DNA from 3 places in the Vogesella indigofera genome. Region 3 is predicted to be linked to each of the others. Evidence: predicted binding sites of a transcription regulator. Region 3 holds the regulator's gene; each other region holds the start of a gene.
What was found. Region 3 encodes sigma-54, which starts transcription at its own class of promoters, with help from an activator protein. Its sites were predicted from a motif close to CTGGCACGCTTCATGCTT; they were not measured.
Positions count from the first base shown of each region.

Region 1: flgB (flagellar basal body rod protein FlgB) is a predicted target of sigma-54. The motif match lies at 3,460-3,477, and genes of this name have one in related genera.
Region 2: PQU89_RS05210 (nitrate/nitrite transporter) is a predicted target of sigma-54. The motif match lies at 3,025-3,042, and genes of this name have one in related genera.

Region 1 is NZ_JAQQLA010000007.1:20,338-26,226, forward strand. Features, by position in the region: gene PQU89_RS12245 (flagellar basal body rod protein FlgF) at 1-538, opposite strand, end outside; gene flgE (flagellar hook protein FlgE) at 575-1,885, opposite strand; gene PQU89_RS12255 (flagellar hook assembly protein FlgD) at 1,918-2,589, opposite strand; gene flgC (flagellar basal body rod protein FlgC) at 2,606-3,016, opposite strand; gene flgB (flagellar basal body rod protein FlgB) at 3,019-3,429, opposite strand; gene PQU89_RS12270 (OsmC family protein) at 3,661-4,080, opposite strand; gene tsaD (tRNA (adenosine(37)-N6)-threonylcarbamoyltransferase complex transferase subunit TsaD) at 4,186-5,211, shown strand; gene PQU89_RS12280 (ATP-binding cassette domain-containing protein) at 5,258-5,889, shown strand, end outside.
Region 2 is NZ_JAQQLA010000003.1:693,613-699,501, forward strand. Features, by position in the region: gene PQU89_RS05205 (bifunctional protein-serine/threonine kinase/phosphatase) at 1-1,517, opposite strand, end outside; gene PQU89_RS05210 (nitrate/nitrite transporter) at 1,628-2,839, opposite strand; gene PQU89_RS05215 (ABC transporter ATP-binding protein) at 3,240-4,031, opposite strand; gene ntrB (nitrate ABC transporter permease) at 4,033-4,932, opposite strand; gene PQU89_RS05225 (CmpA/NrtA family ABC transporter substrate-binding protein) at 4,944-5,889, opposite strand, start outside.
Region 3 is NZ_JAQQLA010000012.1:115,874-121,762, reverse strand. Features, by position in the region: gene PQU89_RS16280 (NusG domain II-containing protein) at 1-303, opposite strand, end outside; gene rapZ (RNase adapter RapZ) at 311-1,153, opposite strand; gene hprK (HPr(Ser) kinase/phosphatase) at 1,134-2,090, opposite strand; gene ptsN (PTS IIA-like nitrogen regulatory protein PtsN) at 2,083-2,547, opposite strand; gene hpf (ribosome hibernation-promoting factor, HPF/YfiA family) at 2,710-3,030, opposite strand; gene PQU89_RS16255 (RNA polymerase factor sigma-54) at 3,093-4,535, opposite strand; gene lptB (LPS export ABC transporter ATP-binding protein) at 4,539-5,267, opposite strand; gene lptA (lipopolysaccharide transport periplasmic protein LptA) at 5,264-5,773, opposite strand; gene lptC (LPS export ABC transporter periplasmic protein LptC) at 5,763-5,889, opposite strand, start outside.

The DNA.
Region 1 (5,889 bases), on a different contig from region 3:
ACAGGCCGTCATCGCCCTTGTACACCGCCCGCTCCGCCGGATTGACCAGCTTGATGCGGCCCAGCACCTGCACGGTACGGTCGGCGCCGACACTGGCCGAGGCCGATACCGTGCCGTCGATGCCGAGGGTGATGCGCGAGCCCGGCGGTACCACGATCTGGCCGCCCTCACCCTGGATTGCCAGCCCGGAACGGGTGCGCATCACACCTTCGGTGTCGACGATGTAGCCGCCGTCGCGGGTGTAGGCCTCGCCACCACCCGGTGCCTGCACCGCAAAAAAGCCCGGCGTTGCCAGCGCGAAATCGCTTTCGTTGCCTGTCAGCTGCAGCGAGCCCTGGCTCATGTCGTGACCGACGGTATTGTCGACCTGGTAGGTGCGCGTCGGCGCGCCGTCGCCGACCACGCGCAGCGCCCGGAAAGACGCCAGATCGGCCTTGAAGCCGTTGGTATGGACGTTGGCAAGATTGTTGGAAGTGGTCGCCTGTTGCCATGCGACGTGCTTCGCACCATTCATTGCCAGATACAGCACCTTATCCATGAATCCGTCTCTCCGCGCTTAGCGTGTCAACCCGCATTAACGCAGGTTGAGCAGGGTCTGCATGATAGTGTCTTGGGTCTTGATGGTCTGCGCGTTGGCCTGATAGTAGCGCTGCGCAATGATCATATTCACCAGCTCGGCGGTGGTATCGACGTTGGATTCCTCCAGCGCCGACGGCTTGATGTAGCCCATGCCGCCGGAGTTGGGGTCGGCCATGCTGCGGGCACCGGCGTCGCTGCTGTACAGCCAGCGGTTGTTGCCGTTAGGCACCAGACCCTGGATGTTGGAGAAGTTGTACAGCGTGATCTGGCCGATCGGCTCGGTCACGCCGTTGGTGTAGTTGGCGTAGATCACGCCGGCGGAGTCGGCACCGATACCGGTGAACTTGCCGGCCGGATAGCCGCCGGCCACCTGGCGGGAGACGCTGTAATCGCCGCTGTACTGGGTGCTGTTGGTGAAGTCGATATCGAATGCCGGGTGGGCACTGGCGGCACTGGTATCGGCAGCGATGGTGATGATGTTGTCCGACCACGCGGTCAGCTGACCCGACTGGTCAAACTTGACCTGGGTCGGCGCGCCCGCCACCAGGGTGCCGTCTACCGAGTGGTACACGTCCCAGTTGTTCACGTCCAGCGTCGATGGCGGCACGGTAGCCGGCACCACCGGATCGACGGTCGAGGCGCGGCGGGCAAAGTACACCGACACGGTATGCACGTTGCCGTAGTTGTCGTAGAACTTGGCACCGCTGGTATAGGAATAGGTGGACGCGTCCAGCGGGTCAAACGGCTTGACCGCCGGGTCGATCACCGCGCCACCACCGTTCAGGTTGAAGCTCCAGTCGATACCGCGCTCGCCGGGAGCACCGGTCGCCTTGGCGATGCCGCTGTTGATGGTGGACACCTGCAGCGGCTGTTCGGCACCGGTCTTCACGCCGTTGACCATCTGGTAGCCGTTCAGGTAGTAGCCGTTGTTGACGATGTAGCCTTCCTTGTCCAGCTTGAATTCGCCGTTGCGGGAAAACGCCTCGATGCCACCGTTGCCGGTGTTCTCGCTGGTCAGCCGGTAAAAGCCGTTACCGGAAATCGCCATGTCCAGCGGGTTGTTGGTGGTGGTGATGTTGCCCTGCTGGAACTGCTGCGACACCGCCAGCACCTGCACCCCGACGCCGGCCTGGGTATTGGTACCCGCCTGGGTCGAGGCCGAGGCCAGCGAACGGGCGTACAGATCGCCAAACTCGACGCGCGAGCCCTTGAAACCGATGGTGCTGCCGTTGGCAATATTGTTGCCAATCACGTCCAACTGCTTGGACGCCGCGCTCAGACCACTCAAACCTTGCTGGAAACCCATGTTCTATCCCCCGAATGCTTAACCGGAATGTCTTAGATAAGTTGCGTCACGTCGCTCATCGACATCCGCTTGCCGTTTTCCAGCACCAATGATGAAACACCCTTGTCGATCGCCACACTGCTGATCTTGATCGGATTCAGGATCTTGGCATCCACCGCCACCGAGCCGTTCACCGCCTTGATCGAGATCGAATACTGGCCGTCCGGCTGTTGCACGCCGGCCGCGTTCTTGCCGTCCCAGCCGACCGTCAGCTGGCCGGCAGTCTGTGCGCCAAGCTTGATCTCGCTGACCACCACGCCGGCAGAGTTCTTGATGGTGACCACCGCGTCGCTGGCCGACTGCGGAAAGTCCACCACTGCCTTGGCCGCGCCGCCGTTGAGGCTGACTTCGTTACCGGGGATCAGCGCGTAGCGGCCGATCATCAGCGTCGCCAGCAGCGACTGGCTGGCGGACTGGTTGTCCGACAGCGCCTTGATCGAGGCGTTGACGCTTTCCAGGCCGCTGACGGTACTGATCTGCGCCATCTGGCTGGTCATCTGCGCGTTGTCCATCGGGTTCGACGGATCCTGGGTCTTCAGCTGCGTGGTCAGCAGCTTCAGGAAGCGGTTCTGGATGTCTTCGGCGTTACTGGCCGCCTTGTTGCTGGCGACGTTGAACGACTCATAGTCGATGCCGGTGGCGGTGGCGCTGTTTACGGTTGCCATGCGAGACCTCTAACGGTTACTGGCCAAGCTGCAAGGTTTTTTGCAGCAAGGTCTTTGCGGTATTCATTACTTCGACGCTGGTCTGGTAGGAGCGCGAAGCGGAAATCATGTCGGCCATTTCTTCCACCGGGTTGACGTTGGGCATCTTGATGTAGCCACGCTCGTCGGCCAGCGGATGGCCCGGTTCGTACTTGAGGCGGAACGGCGAGGTGTCCTCGACGATCGAGGTCACCCGCACCCCGGCCACCTGCGGCATGTCGGCGGTCACCGGCGTGGCGGTGAACACCGCGTGGCGGCCGCGGAACGGCTCGCCGGTGGAGCTGGTGGCGCTCTCCGCGTTGGCGATATTGCTGGCCACCAGGTTCAGACGCATCGACTGCGCCGTCAGCGCCGAGCCGGCAATATTGAAGACATTAGACAGCGACATGCTTATTGCCCACCCTTGATTGCGTCCATCAGCCCGCTGATTCTCCGGTTAAGGAAGGTCAGCGTGGACTGGTATTTCATCGCGTTATCGGTAAACGCGGCGCGCTCGACGTCCATGTCGACGGTGTTGCCGTCGAGGCTGGGCTGTACCGCGCTGCGATACTGCAGACCGCCTTCATCGACGCTGGCGTGGCCCTGGGCCGCCAGATGGCGCTCGTTGCTGGTCGCCAGCGCCAGCCCGCTTTGCGATGCGCGCAGCTGGCCTTGCAACGCCTTGCCAAAATCGAAATCCACCGCCTTATAGCCTGGCGTGTCCGCATTGGCGATATTGCTGGCAATCACTTCCACCTTCTTGGCGCGCAGGCCAAGCGATTGCTGGAAGAAATTGAGGTGGTCGGAAATCTTGTCGAGCATGATCGGTCATCCGTTAAGTTGGCATCCTCAAAGCATGAACTGTGCCAATCAAAAAACGGCCGGCCAGCGCTCAAGTTTTGCCGGAGACGGCCGAAAACCCCTGCCCGGCGCCGTATCCGCCGCCGGCAAGGCGGCAAGATTTGCCGCCGCGCGCCGGAAACGGCAACGCCACCGGCAAGGGTGGCGTTGGGAACGGCAATGGCGGCCAACGTTGGCCGCAAGGTAGCGCGCTTAGTCGTCGCTGCGGATCTCGAAATCGTGAGTGATGTCGGCGGTCTTGCCGAGCATGATCGAGGCCGAGCAGTACTTCTCCGCCGACAGCTTGATGGCGCGCTCCACCACGTCCGCCTTCAGCTCGCGCCCCACCACCACGAAGTGGAAGTGGATCTTGGTAAACACCTTCGGATCGGTGTCGGCGCGCTCGGCGTCCATCTCCACCCAGCAGTCGCGCACGTCCTGGCGCGACTTCTTCAGGATGTTCAGCACGTCATAGCTGGTGCAGCCGGCGGTGCCCAGCAGCAGCAGTTCCATCGGCCGCGGGCCGAGGTTGCGGCCGCCGCCTTCCGGCGCGCCGTCCATCACCACCGCATGGCCGCTGCCGGTTTCGCCCATGAAACACACGCCGTCCACCCACTTCAGTCTTGCTTTCATCTTGCCTTCCCCTTGGATTCAGACCGCAAGCGTATCACTGCCGATTTGGGCGAACAAAGAATCACCGGTAAAATGGAAAGATTGTTTAGTTTTGAAGCCACTCACATGCTCGTATTGGGAATTGAATCGTCTTGCGACGAAACCGGCGTCGCGCTGTACGACACCGAACGCGGCCTGATCGCCGACCAGCTGCACTCGCAGATGGCGATGCACGCCGAATACGGCGGCGTGGTGCCGGAGCTGGCCAGCCGCGACCACATCCGCCGCGTCACGCCGCTGACCCGCGCCTGCCTCGCCGAAGCCGGCAAGACGCTACAGGACATCGACGCCATCGCCTACACCGAAGGCCCGGGCCTCGGCGGTGCGCTGCTGGTCGGCGCCAGCTTCGCCAATGCGCTGGCGGTGGGGCTGAACATCCCGGTGATCAGCGTGCACCACCTCGAAGGCCACCTGCTGTCGCCGCTGCTGGCCGAGCCGCGGCCGGAATTCCCGTTCCTCGCGCTGCTGGTCTCCGGCGGCCACACCCAGATCATGGCGGTGCGCGGCGTCGGCGATTACGAGATCCTCGGCGAGACCGTGGACGACGCCGCCGGCGAAGCCTTCGACAAGACCGCCAAGCTGCTCGGCCTGCCCTATCCCGGCGGCCCGCTGCTGTCGAAACTGGCGGAAGAAGGCGACCCGGAACGCTTCACCCTGCCGCGCCCGATGCTGCACAGCGACAACCTGGACATGAGCTTCTCCGGCCTGAAAACCGCGGTGCTGATGCTGAAGAAGCAGGTCGAGGCCGAATACGGCAGTATCGATGAACAAACCCGCAAGGACATCTGCCGCGCCTTCCAGGAAGCCATCGTCGACGTGCTGGTCAGCAAGTGCATGAAGGCGCTGAAACGGTACGGCCTGGAGCGCATCGTGGTCGCCGGCGGCGTTGGCGCCAACAAGCAGCTGCGCGCGGCGCTGGATGCCGCCGCCGCCAAACGCCGCTTCGGCGTGTTCTACCCGCCGCTGAAGCTGTGCACCGACAACGGCGCGATGATCGCCTTCGCCGGCGCCATGCGCCTGCAGTACGCGCGCACCGCCGGCAGCTTTACCGTGAAGCCGCGCTGGGACCTATCCACCCTGCCCAAGGCCTGACCCTCACCCGCCGGCCGCCACCAGGCGGCCGCCCTACCGAATCGCTATGATCCAGCTAAAAAACCTGTCCCTGCGCCGCGGCCTGAAAGAACTGCTTGTTGCGGCCAACCTCACCATCAACCCCGGCAACAAGGTCGGCATGACCGGTGCCAACGGCGCCGGCAAGTCCAGCGTGTTCGCGCTGCTGAAGGGCGAACTGCACGCCGAAAGCGGCGAAGTGCTGCTGCCGCCACAGTGGACCATGGCGCACGTGGCGCAGGAAACCCCGGCGCTGCCGCAATCGGCACTCGACTTCGTACTCGACGGCGATGCCGAGCTGCGCCGCCTGCAGCAAAGGTTGGCCGCAGCCGAAGCCAGCGCCGACGGCAACGCCATCGGCAGCCTGCACGCCGAGCTGGACCGCATCGACGGCTACTCCGCCGCTGCCCGTGCCGGCAAGCTGCTGGCCGGCCTCGGCTTTCCCGTCGAACACCAGAGCCGCGCGGTATCCACCTTCTCCGGCGGCTGGCGCATGCGTCTGAACCTGGCGCAGGCGCTGATGTGCCGCTCCGACCTGCTGCTGCTGGACGAACCGACCAACCACCTGGACCTGGAAACGGTGCTGTGGCTGGAAGACTGGCTGAAGGCCTACGAAGGCACGCTGATCGTGATCTCGCACGACCGCGACTTCCTCGACAG
Region 2 (5,889 bases), on a different contig from region 3:
AGCTGCATTTCCTCGGAAGTCTCGAAGCGCTGCCCCGGCTCGCGTGCCACCGCCTTCAGCAGCAGGTTGTCCAGCCACAGCGGCACGTCCGGACGCTGGCGCGACGCCGGCTGCGGCGCGTCGAAATGCGGGTTCTGGAACGCCTCGATCTCGCCGTAGGGATAGCGGCCGGTCAGCAGCTGGTAGAGGGTGACGCCGGCGGCGTACAGGTCGCTGCTGCTGCTCGCCTTACCACCGGCGAAGCGCTCCGGTGCCATGTAGCTGGCGGTGCCGGGGCCGGGGCCGTCGTGCTCCGGCGTCAGCCCGGCACAGTAGGCGACGCCGAGGTCGAGCAGCCGCAGCTGACCGTCACGACCGAGGTGCACGTTGTCCGGTTTGATGTCGCGGTGCACGATGCCGAGGCGGTGCAGCGCCGACATCGCACGGCACAGCGCGAGGCCGATGGCGACCACCTCGCTGATGCCGAAACGCTGCTGCGCCAGCCTTGCGGCCAACGTTTCGCCGTCGTGCCAGCGCTGCAGGTAGTACAGGTGCTGGCGTTCGACGCCGGTGGCGACCTCGGCAAAGTACGGCGAGCTGATGCGTTTCTGCAGCCACTCCTCCACCAGCAGCGCCTGCTCCGCGCCCTGGTCGCCGGCCAGCAGCGGCGGCAGCGTCTTCAGTACCCAGTGCCGTCCGGCGGCGTCGGCGACGCGATAGGCCAGCCCGCCGGGCGAGGCGTGCAGGCTGGCCACCACCGTCAGCCCCTCGAACGGCTGGCCGTCGCGCAGTTTCGGCGGCAGCGGCAGGCTGTTAGCGCGCGCCAGCTCGTCGGCCAGTGCGCCCTGCGGCAGCGCCTCCACCCGCAGCACCAGCGCCGACAGGTTGTCCTGCGCGCCGGCGGCCAGCGCCGTCTCGCACAGCACGCTGGCGGCGCGCTGCACGTCCAGATGCAGGTGCAGGATCTCGTCGATGCGCTTGTCGCCCAGCGCCTGCCACACGCCGTCGCACAGCAGCACGAACACGTCACCGGCGTGCAGGTCGCCGTCGCAGAAATCCGGCATCACGTGCTCGTCCAGCCCCATGCCGCGCTTGAGCACGTGCGACAACGACGCCTCCTCCCACACGTGATCGACGGTCAGCTGCGTCAGCCGGCCCTGGCTTAATCGGTAGACGCGGCAGTCGCCGACGTGGGCAACGGTGTAGCGGTGGCCGCGCAGCACCAGCGCCGACAGCGTCGCCACCAGCGGCTTGCCCTGCGAGCGCAGCCAGCGGTTGTGCGCCGCCAGCAGCCGGTCCAGCGCCGACGACACCGCCCACGTTTCCGGCGTGGCGTAGTAGTCGGCGCACACCGCGCGGATGGTGGACTGCGCCGCCAGGCGGCCGTCGGCACAGCCGGAGACGCCGTCGGCCAGCGCGAACAGCGCGCCCTTGCTGGTCAGCAGCCCGTCCTGCGGCACGCTCCAGCCCAGCGCGTCCTCGTTGCGTTCACGGCGGCCGGCGTCACTGGCGTGGCCGACGGCAAGTTGCAAGCTCATGGTGCTTCCCTGCTAGAAATAATGCCCGCTTGAAGATGATGCCGTGCTCCAGCACGGCGTAACGGGGCGGGATCCGTGATCCCGCCCCGCTGATGGCTAGTGGTTGCCGCTTATACCCGCGCCGCGGTCACGTTGCTGGCGCCCCAGGTGGTGCGCCAGCGCAGTTTCACGCCGTGCAGGCCGATCCACGCCACCACGCCGAGGCTGGCGAACAGCCACAGCCCGAGCTGGTAGTTGCCGGTGTGCTGCTTGACGAGGCCGAGACCGGCGGCGAGCAGGAAGCCGCCGATGCCGCCGGCCATGCCGATCAGGCCGGTCATCACCCCGATTTCCTTGCGGAAGCGCTGCGGCACCAGCTGGAACACCGCGCCGTTGCCGCTGCCCAGTGCCAGCATCGCACCGACAAACAGCGCCAGCGCCACGTTGACCTGCGGCAGGTTGAAGCCGACCACCGCGATCAGCAGCGCCGCCGCGGTGTACATCACCAGCAGGGTGCGGATGCCGCCGATACGGTCGGCCAGCGCGCCGCCCAGCGGCCGCATCAGCGAGCCGGCAAACACGCAGGCGGCGGTGTAGTAGCCGGCGGTGACGGCGTTCAGGCCGTACTGGTCATGGAAGTAGCCCGGCAGCGCGCTGGCGAGGCCGGCAAAGCCGCCGAAGGTGACACAGTAGAAGAACATGAACCACCAGCTGTCCTTGTCGCCCAGCACGCGCAGGTAGTCGGCCAGCGCTTTGGGCTTGGGGCGCTGCGGCGCGTTCTTGGCAAACAGGCAGAACAGCACGAACACCACCCCCAGCGGCAGCACCGCGAGGCCGAACACGTTTTCCCAACCATAGAGTGCGGCCAACGTTGGCGCCAAGAGCGCGGCAAACACGGTACCGGAGTTGCCGGCACCGGCGATGCCCATCGCCTTGCCCTGGTGCTCGGGCGGATACCACTGCGACGCCAGCGGCAGCGACACCGCGAAGGCGGCACCGGCGACGCCGAGGAACACCCCCAGCAGCAACGCCTGTGACAGCGACTGGATGCCGTGCAGCCAGGCAAAGCCCAGCGCCAGCATCACCACCACCTGGCCGAGGATGCCGGCGAATTTCGGTGAGAAGCGGTCCACCAGCAGGCCCATGCCGAAGCGCAGCAGGGCACCGGCCAGGATCGGCGTCGCCACCATCAGCCCACGCTGCTGCGCCGACAGCTGCAAGGCCTCGGCGATCTGGATCGCCAAGGGCCCGAGGATGTACCACACCATGAAGCTGAGGTCGAAATAGAGGAACGACACCAGCAGTGTCGGGGTATGGCCTGCCTTCCAGAAGTCCTTGCTCATTGTCTTGTTCCTTGAAAGATGTCCGTGATCGATCAGGCGGCGCGCCGGGGGCGCCGCGGCGGTCCGTGCCGCAAAAAAGCAAAGAGGCCCGTTGCCCGCGGTATCGCACCACGCGCAACGGACCTCTTTGTCCAAGCCCGCATCGCCGCCATTGGCAACCGGGACAATCATCTGCAGCGCTATCACAGCAAGCGCCGTGCCAGCCAGACAGCGCAGTTTGGCCGCCAAAATGCCGGTTTTGCCGCCGCCGGCGCCTGCCGATGGTGCACAGCAGCACCAAAAGCAGGCGCCGCCCCGGCTGCGGCCAACCTTGCGCCTGCGCCGCCATGAAAAAACCGGGCCAACGGCCCGGTGTCAACAACGTGTCGCCACGTCAGGGGATGCAAGAGGGTGTGCCCGGTCAGGCTGCCTCTTTGCGGTGTTTCTGGTACAGGAAATCCAGCACCGCGCCGCGATAGCGGTGGTAGTCGGCGTCGCCCGCCAGCGCCAGCCGGTTGCGCGGCCGTGGCAGCTGCACTTCCAGGATCTCGCCGACGGTGGCCGCCGGGCCGTTGGTCATCATCACGATGCGGTCGGACAGCAGCACCGCCTCGTCCACGTCGTGGGTCACCATCACCACGGTACTGCCGGTGGCATCGACGATCTTCACCATCTCGTCCTGCAGGTTGGCGCGGGTCAGCGCGTCCAGCGCGCCGAACGGCTCGTCCATCAGCAGCACCTTCGGCTCCATCGCCAGCGCGCGGGCGATGCCGACCCGCTGCTTCATGCCGCCGGAGATCTCGTGCGGGTGCTTGTCGCGGGCATGGCCCAGCCCCACCAGCGCCAGCGCGGCGTCGGTGCGCGCGGCCAGCTGCGCCTTGCTCTCTTTGGCGCCGAACACGCGCTCCACCGCCAGCAGGATGTTGCCGTAGCAGGACAGCCACGGCAGCAGGCTGTGGTTCTGGAACACCACCGCGCGCTCGGGGCCGGGGCCGTCGATCTCGCGACCGTTGCACAGCGCGATGCCGTCGGACGGCTCCAGCAAGCCGGCGATGATGTTGAGCACCGTGGACTTGCCGCAGCCGGAGTGGCCGATCAGCGACACCACTTCGCCCTGGCGGATGGTGAGGTTGATATCCTGCAGCGCGACGAAGCGGCCTTTCTTGGTATCGAAGTGCTTTTGCACGTTTTCCAGCTCGACGAAGCGTTCCATGTCACTCTCCCTGTCCGAAGCTGGCCTTCTTCGCCAGCCATACCAGTGCCTGTTCCAGCGCCAGCCCCACCAGACCGACCACGAAGATGGCGATCAGGATGTGCTCCACATTCAGGTTGTTCCATTCGTCCCACACCCAGAAGCCCAGCCCCACGCCGCCGGTGAGCATCTCCGCCGCCACGATCACCAGCCAGGCGGTGCCGATCGCCAGCCGCACGCCGGTGAGCATGTGCGGCAGCACCGCCGGCAGCAGGATGACGCTGAACACCTTCCACTCCGACAGCCGCAGCACGCGTGCCACGTTCAGGTAATCCTGCGGCACCGCGCGCACGCCGGCGGCGGTGTTGAGGATCATCGGCCAGATGCTGGAGATGAAGATCACCCAGATCGACGCCGGACTGGCGGCCTTGAACACCAAGAGGCCGATCGGCAGCCACGCCAGCGGCGACACCGGGCGCAGCAGGCTGATCACCGGCGCCGTCATCCGCGACAGGAAATCGAAGCGGCCGATCATGAAGCCCAGCGGAATGCCGACCACGGCGGCAAGGCCGAAACCGACGCCGACGCGGCCCAGCGACATCAGGATGTTCCAGCCTATGCCCTGGTCGTTGGGGCCATTCTGGTAGAACGGATCGGCGAACAGCTCGGTGGCCGACGCCCAGGTGCTGACCGGCCCCGGCAGGCTGCCGCGGCTGACCTGCGACACCAGCGACCACAGCAGCACGAAGGCGATCAGCCCCAGCAGCGGCGGCACCAGCCAGCGGATGAAGCGCACCAGCGGTTGCAGCGACGGCGGCGCCGCGGCGAGCAGGGTCTTGCGCTTGCGCGGGCGGGCGCTGCGCGCAGCGGTGGCGACCGGGCCTGCGGCCAACGTTGGCGAGAAAGTTTCGGCAGTACTCATGATGTCGCTCCTCAGGCCTTGATCTTGAAGCTGGCGGCGTAGGCAGCCGGGTTCTTGCCGTCCCACACCACGCCGTCAATCAGCTTGCTGGCACGCATGTCGCTGGCCGGCAGCGCCACCCTGGCCATCGCCGCCGCGTCCTTGTAGATGGCGATCTGGTTGATCTGCTTCGCCACCGCCAGGTAGTCGGGGTCGGTCTTCAGCAAGCCCCAGCGCTTGTGCTGGGTGAGGAACCACATGCCGTCGGACAGGTAGGGGAAGTTGACCTTGCCGCCGTCGAAGAACTTCATCAGTTTCGGGTCCTGCCACTTCTTGCCGAGGCCATCCTCGTAGGCACCGGCAAAGCGGCCGGCGATCACCGCTTCCGGCGCATTGACGTAGGCCTTCTCTGCAATCAGCCTGGCGACGCTGGCGCGGTTCTTCACCTCGTCGATGTAGCGCGAGGCGTCCAGCAGTGCCGCCACCAGTGCGCGCGCGGTATTGGGGTACTTCTTCACCCACTCGCCGGTGGTGCCGAGCACCTTTTCCGGGTGATCCGGCCAGATCTGCTGCGTGGTGGCCACCGAGAAGCCGATGCCGTCGGCGATGGCGCGCGCGTTCCACGGCTCGCCGACACAGTAACCGTCCATATTGTCGACGCGCATATTGGCCACCATCTGCGGCGGCGGCACCACGATAGTTTTTACATCCGACAGCGGATTGACGCCGTGCGCCGCCAGCCAGTAGTACAGCCACATGGCGTGGGTGCCGGTGGGGAAGGTCTGCGCGAAGGTGTACTCACGCGGCTCGGCCTTGATCAGTTTCGCCAGCGCCGGGCCGCTGGTGGCGCCCTTCTCCTTCAGCTGGTTGGAGAGCGTGATGCCCTGCCCGTTCTGGTTCAGCGTCATCAGCACCGCCATGTCCTTCTTCGGGCCGCCGATGCCCAGGTGCACGCCGTAGATCATGCCGTACAGCGCG
Region 3 (5,889 bases):
GGGCAGGCACACGGCAATGTCGCCGCTGTGGCGCAGCCAGCCCTGCTGCACGCAGTATTGGCGCGGGCTCGGATCGCGGCGGATGCGGGCCTGGCCATTGTGGATCTCGATTTCGGTCAGCCCCAGCGGGCCGTGGGCAATATGGAGCCGGTTCAGGCGCAGCGGCAGGCGGAGGGTTTCGGTGCCGTTCTGGCGCACGATGACGCTGCTGGCCTCGCCGGCGTGGCGGCCAAGCTGCAGGAAGGCGGCCAGCAACAGCGCGCACAGTGCCAGCAGCACCAGATAGTCCCCGGCCTTGAACATGGCCGGCTTATTTTTTGGCGGGCAGCTGGCGGTGGCGCAGCAGGACCTGTTCGCCGGCAAAGGCCTTGGCCAGCTGTTCGGCGAGATAGACCGAGCGGTGCTGGCCGCCGGTGCAGCCGATGGCGACGGTGACGTAGCTGCGGTTGTCCTGGCGGAAGCGCGGCAGCCAGTTTTGCAGGAACTGGCGGATGTCGGCCAGCATCTGCGCCACGCTGGCTTCGCCCTCGAAGAAGCGGCAGATCGCCTCGTCCTGGCCGGTCAGCGGCCGCAGCGCGACCTCGTAGTAGGGGTTGGGCAGGCAGCGCACGTCGAACACGAAGTCGGCGTCCAGCGGCAGGCCGTGCTTGAAGCCAAACGATTCGAACACCAGGGTCAGGCAGTCGGCGCCGGCGTCGACCAGTACCTTGACCCAGGCACGCAGCGCGTTGGCGGACAGGTGGCTGGTGTCGATGCGGTGGCCCAGCTCGTGGATGTGCTCCAGCATCTCGCGTTCGAGGCGGATGCACTCCTCCACCGTCAGGCCGTTGCCGGACAGCGGGTGGCGGCGCCGCGTTTCCGAGAAGCGCTGCACCAGCACTTCGGTGGTGGCTTCCAGATAGATCAGGCGCACGTCGACCCGCATCGCTTTCAGGCTGGCCATCACCTCCGGCAATGCGGCCAACGTTGGCGCGGAACGGGTATCGACGCTGATGGCGACATGCTGGTAGCCCTGTTCGCTGTACAGCGCCACCACGTCGGTGAGCATGGTGGCCGGCAGGTTGTCGACGCAGTAGTAGCCGTTGTCTTCCAGCAGGCGCAGGGCAACCGACTTGCCGGAGCCGGACAGGCCGCTAATCAGAATCAGCTGCATGTTCCTGGTCCCGTAGCAGGTTGGTGTGGCGATCGATGAATTCGCGGGTGCTGTCGATGCCGCGCAGCTGCAGGATGTAGTTGCGCACCGCAGCCTCGACCAGCACCGCCAGGTTGCGGCCGGCGGCCACCGGCAGGATCACCTTGCGCACGGTGACGCCAAGGATGTCCTGCGTCTCGGACTGGATGTTGAGGCGGTCCAGCGTTTGCATCGCCTGGTCGTTGGCCTTCATCAGGTGGATGATCAGCTTCAGCACCTTCTTCGGACGCACCGCGGTTTCGCCGAAGATGGTGCGGATATTGAGGATGCCGAGACCGCGCACTTCGAGGAAGTCACGCAGCAGCGCCGGGCAGCGGCCTTCCAGCGTTTCCGGGCCGATGCGGTACAGCTCGACCGCGTCATCGGCAACCATGCCGTGGCCGCGCGAGATCAGCTCCAGCGCCAGTTCGCTCTTGCCCATCGCCGAATCGCCCATGATCAGCACGCCGATTTCCAGCACGTCGAGAAACACGCCGTGCATCACGGTGGATACCGCCAGCGCGCGCGCCAGATAGATGCGCAGCACGTCCATCAGGTACGGGCTTTCCAGCGGCGTACTCATCAGCGGCACATTGTGGCTCTGGCAGTAGTCGCGCAGCAGGTTGGGTACCGGCTGTGCATTGGCGACGATCACCACCGCCATGGTGCGGTGGAACAGCTGGTCGAGGGCGGTCCGTGCAGCGGCCTGCTCCAGCTTGTTCAGGTATTCCACCTCCGCGAGGCCAAGGACCTGGACGCGGTTGGGGTGGATGAAGTTGAGGTGACCGACCAGTGCCTGGGTTGGCCGCTGTTCATCATTCGAAATCAGGTTGTCGGAGCCGGAACGGCCGGCGACCCAGCTCAGGTTGAGCTTGTGCTGATTGTCCTGGTACAGGCGGCGAACACTGATATTAGGCATGGTCTGGGGTGTCGGAAATCAGTTCAAACAGCTTCTGCGCATCGCAGGCGGGATCGTTCATCTGTTCGCGCAGCGCCTTGCTGGAGAAGCGCTGAGCCAGCTCGGACAACACCTGCAGGTGGATGTCGGTGGCCTGTTCCGGCACCAACAGCACGAACAGCAGCGAGACCGGTTTGCCATCGGGGGCATCGAACGGAATCGGTGCCTTCAGGCGGATGAAGATGCCGGTGGCTTCCTTCAGGCTCTTGATGCGGCCGTGCGGGATGGCGACGCCTTGTCCCAGGCCGGTGGAGCCGAGTTTTTCTCGGGCAAACAAGCTGTCGAAGACATCGCTGCGCGCGATGGCGTGACTGTTTTCGACCATCAGGCCGACTTGTTCAAAGAGTCGTTTTTTGCTGGAAACGTCCATGTCAGCAATGACGTTGTCCACGGAGAGTATTTTACTGATCAAGCCCATAATGCCATTTGCCCGAAAAAATCGAGGGCCATTCTACGCCGAGTCCACGGAATACCATAGCGGAAAGCGCAGGATGATCGTCAGGAGAAAAAGCGGTAGCCAAAAAAAGAACGGATAAGCAAGCAGCGCTTGCATTATCCGTTTTTGTTCAGCAAATCCTGATCAGAGCGACGCTTGCTCTTGCGGTACCGGTGCGCGATGCTCGACCTGTTTTTCCTTGAATTTCAGTACCTGACGATCCAGTTTGTCAGTCAGCAGGTCGATGGCCGCGTACATGTCCGCTTCGGTGGCTTCGGCATGGATGTCCTTGCCTGCCAGATGAACATTGACTTCGGCTTTCTGTACCAGTTTGTCGACAGACAGTGTCACGTTGACACCGATCACATTATCGACATGGCGGGTAATGCGTTCCAGTTTGCTTTCGATGTAGTCACGAAGCGCCGGGGTAACGTCGAGGTGGAGGCCGGTAATCTTGAGGTTCATACCCTAACTCCTTCTGTTGGTGCCATATCCGGACTGGGCATGGCGATCTTGTTATGAACAACCTAAAAATTCTTGCGCTGGCTGACCGGCGGGATCTGCATGGCTTCACGATACTTGGCTACGGTACGTCTTGCAACCTGAATACCTTGTGCGATCAGCTTGTCTGCAATGGCGCTGTCAGACAGCGGTTTGTTGTGGTCTTCCGCATCAATGATCTGCCGGATCAGTGCCTTGATCGCGGTGGCGGAACACTCGCCACCACTGTCAGTATCGACCGAACTGCCAAAGAAATATTTGAGTTCGAACAAGCCACGGCTGCACAGCAGGTATTTTTGCGTGGTGACACGGGAGATGGTTGACTCATGCAGACCGAGTTCTTCCGCGATGTCTCGCAGGATAAGCGGGCGCATGGCCACTTCACCTTGTTCAAAGAACGCTTGCTGTCTGTCAACAATAGATTCTGCCACTTTCAGGATGGTGTCAAACCGTTGTTGAATGTTTTTTACCAGCCAGCGTGCCTCTTGCAGCTGGCCACCCAGATTATGGCTGCTGCCCTTCTGTTGTAGCATGCCTGCATACATCTGGTTGACGCGCAGCTTGGGCAGCGTGCCCTGGTTGAGGCGCGCCACCCAGCGCTGCTGGCGCTTCACCACCAGGATATCGGGGGCGACGTAGTGGGTCTCGCCCTGATCGAAGCCGCTGCTGGGGCGCGGCCGCAGGCTGGCGAGCAGCGCGTGGGCAGTTTTCAGCTGCTGCTCGTCAATGGCGAGCAGCTTCTTGAGCTTGGTGAAGTCGCGGTTGCCCAGTAGCGGCAGGTGCTGCTGCACCATGTCCAGCGCCAGCTGGCGCACCGCGGCCGGTGCCGCGTGTTGCTGCAGCTGCAGGCTGAGGAATTCGGTGAGGTTGCGGCTGCCGATGCCGGTCGGCTCGAACTGGGTCAGCAGCTTGCGCAGGCACTCCAGTTCGTCGCCTTCCACTTCCAGCTCCAGCGGCAGCTCGGCGGCGATGTCGTCCAGCGAGGTCGGCAGATAGCCGTCGTCGTCCAGTTCGTCGATCAGCAGCGACATCAGCGCCTTGTCGCGCTGGCTGAGCTGGGTTTCGCCCATCTGCGCGGTCAGGTGCTCGCGCAGCGACGGCCGGCACGGGGTGTTGAGAATGGGGTCGAATTCGTCGTCGTCATCGTTGCGGCTGCTGCCGCTCCCGCTGCTGCCCCAGTCGCCGAGCAGTTCGCCGTCGTCACGGCTGCTGTCCGCTTCCGGCCGCTCCGCCTCGCTGCCGCTGTCCGTCACCGGTGTGTCGCCGCCGGGTGTCAGCACCGGCAACGGGCTGTCGGGCTCGTCGTGGCTGTCGCTGTCGGCACGTTCCAGCAGCGGGTTTTCCAGCAGGTAGCGCTCCAGCTCGGTACTGAGGTCCAGCGTCGACATCTGCAGCAGCTTGATCGATTGCTGCAACTGGGGGGTGAGCGTGAGTTGCTGGCTGGTTTTGAGCTGGAGGGTCTGTTTCATGGCTTACAGATGGAAGTGTTCGCCCAGATACACCTGGCGGACCTGTTCGTTCAGCACCAGCGCTTCCGGCAGGCCGGAGGCGAGCACGCTGCCTTCGGAGATGATGTAGGCGCGATCGCAGATGCGCAGCGTTTCTCGCACGTTGTGGTCGGTGATCAGCACACCGATGCCGCGTTCCTTGAGGAAGGCGATGATCTTCTGGATGTCGATCACCGCGATCGGATCGACGCCGGCAAACGGCTCGTCCAGCAGGATGAAGCGCGGGCGGGTGGCCAGCACGCGGGCTATTTCCACGCGGCGGCGTTCGCCACCGGACAGCGCCAGCGCGTTGCTGTCGCGCAGGTGGCTGATGTTGAGGTCGTCCAGCAGCAGGGTCAGCTCGTTTTCCAGCTCCTCGCCCTTCAGACCGGCAATCTCCAGTACCGCGCGGATGTTCTCGTCCACCGTCATTTTGCGGAAGATCGACGCTTCCTGCGGCAGATAGCCGAGGCCGAGCCGCGCGCGCTGGTGGATAGGCAGGTGGGTGATGGTCTGGCCGTCGAGGCGGATTTCGCCGGCATCGGCGGCGATCAGCCCGACCACCATGTAGAAGCTGGTGGTCTTGCCGGCGCCGTTGGGGCCGAGCAGGCCGACCACCTCGCCACTGGCGATCTCCAGCGACACGTCGCGCACCACGGTGCGCTTCTTGAAGGTCTTCTTCAGGTGCTGGATGGAAAGCTGGCTCTGGGTCATGGCGTACCCTGTGCTTTGGGCTGCAGGATCACCGTCACGCGGCCGCTGGTGCCGCTGGCGGCGGTGCCGCCGCTGGCCTGGTAGGTTTCGGTGGCGGTGTTGTAGACGATGACGGCGCCGCTGACCGAGTCCTGGCCGCGCTTGACGCGGGCGTTGCCGGTCAGGGTGGCAAGGTTGGCCGCAGTGTTGTAGTTGACGTTGCTGGCGCTGCCCTCGACATATTCATTGCTGCCGTCGACCTTCTGGCGGAAGGTGACCGGGCTGCCCTGCGCCTGCAGCTGCTGGTTGCCCTGCGCGTCGCGGGTCACGGTCACGCGCTGCGCTTTCAGGTTCAGCGTGCCCTGTACCACCACGACATTGCCCTCCCATACCGTCACGCCTTTCTTCTGGTCCAGCGAGCCGCGGTCGGCGGACAGTTCGATCGGTTTTTCGCTGTCGGCCTTTTCAGCCATGACAGGGGCGCTCAGCACGAGGGCGGTCAGCGCGATCAGCACACTATGGCGCATAGGTAATCCTTACGTTGGACAGCAGGTTCAGCTGGCCGCTGTCCTGCTGGTAAATGAAGCCGGTCGATTTCAGTTGCGAGGTGCCGTAGTCGGCCACCAGCGGTGCGCGGTTGCTG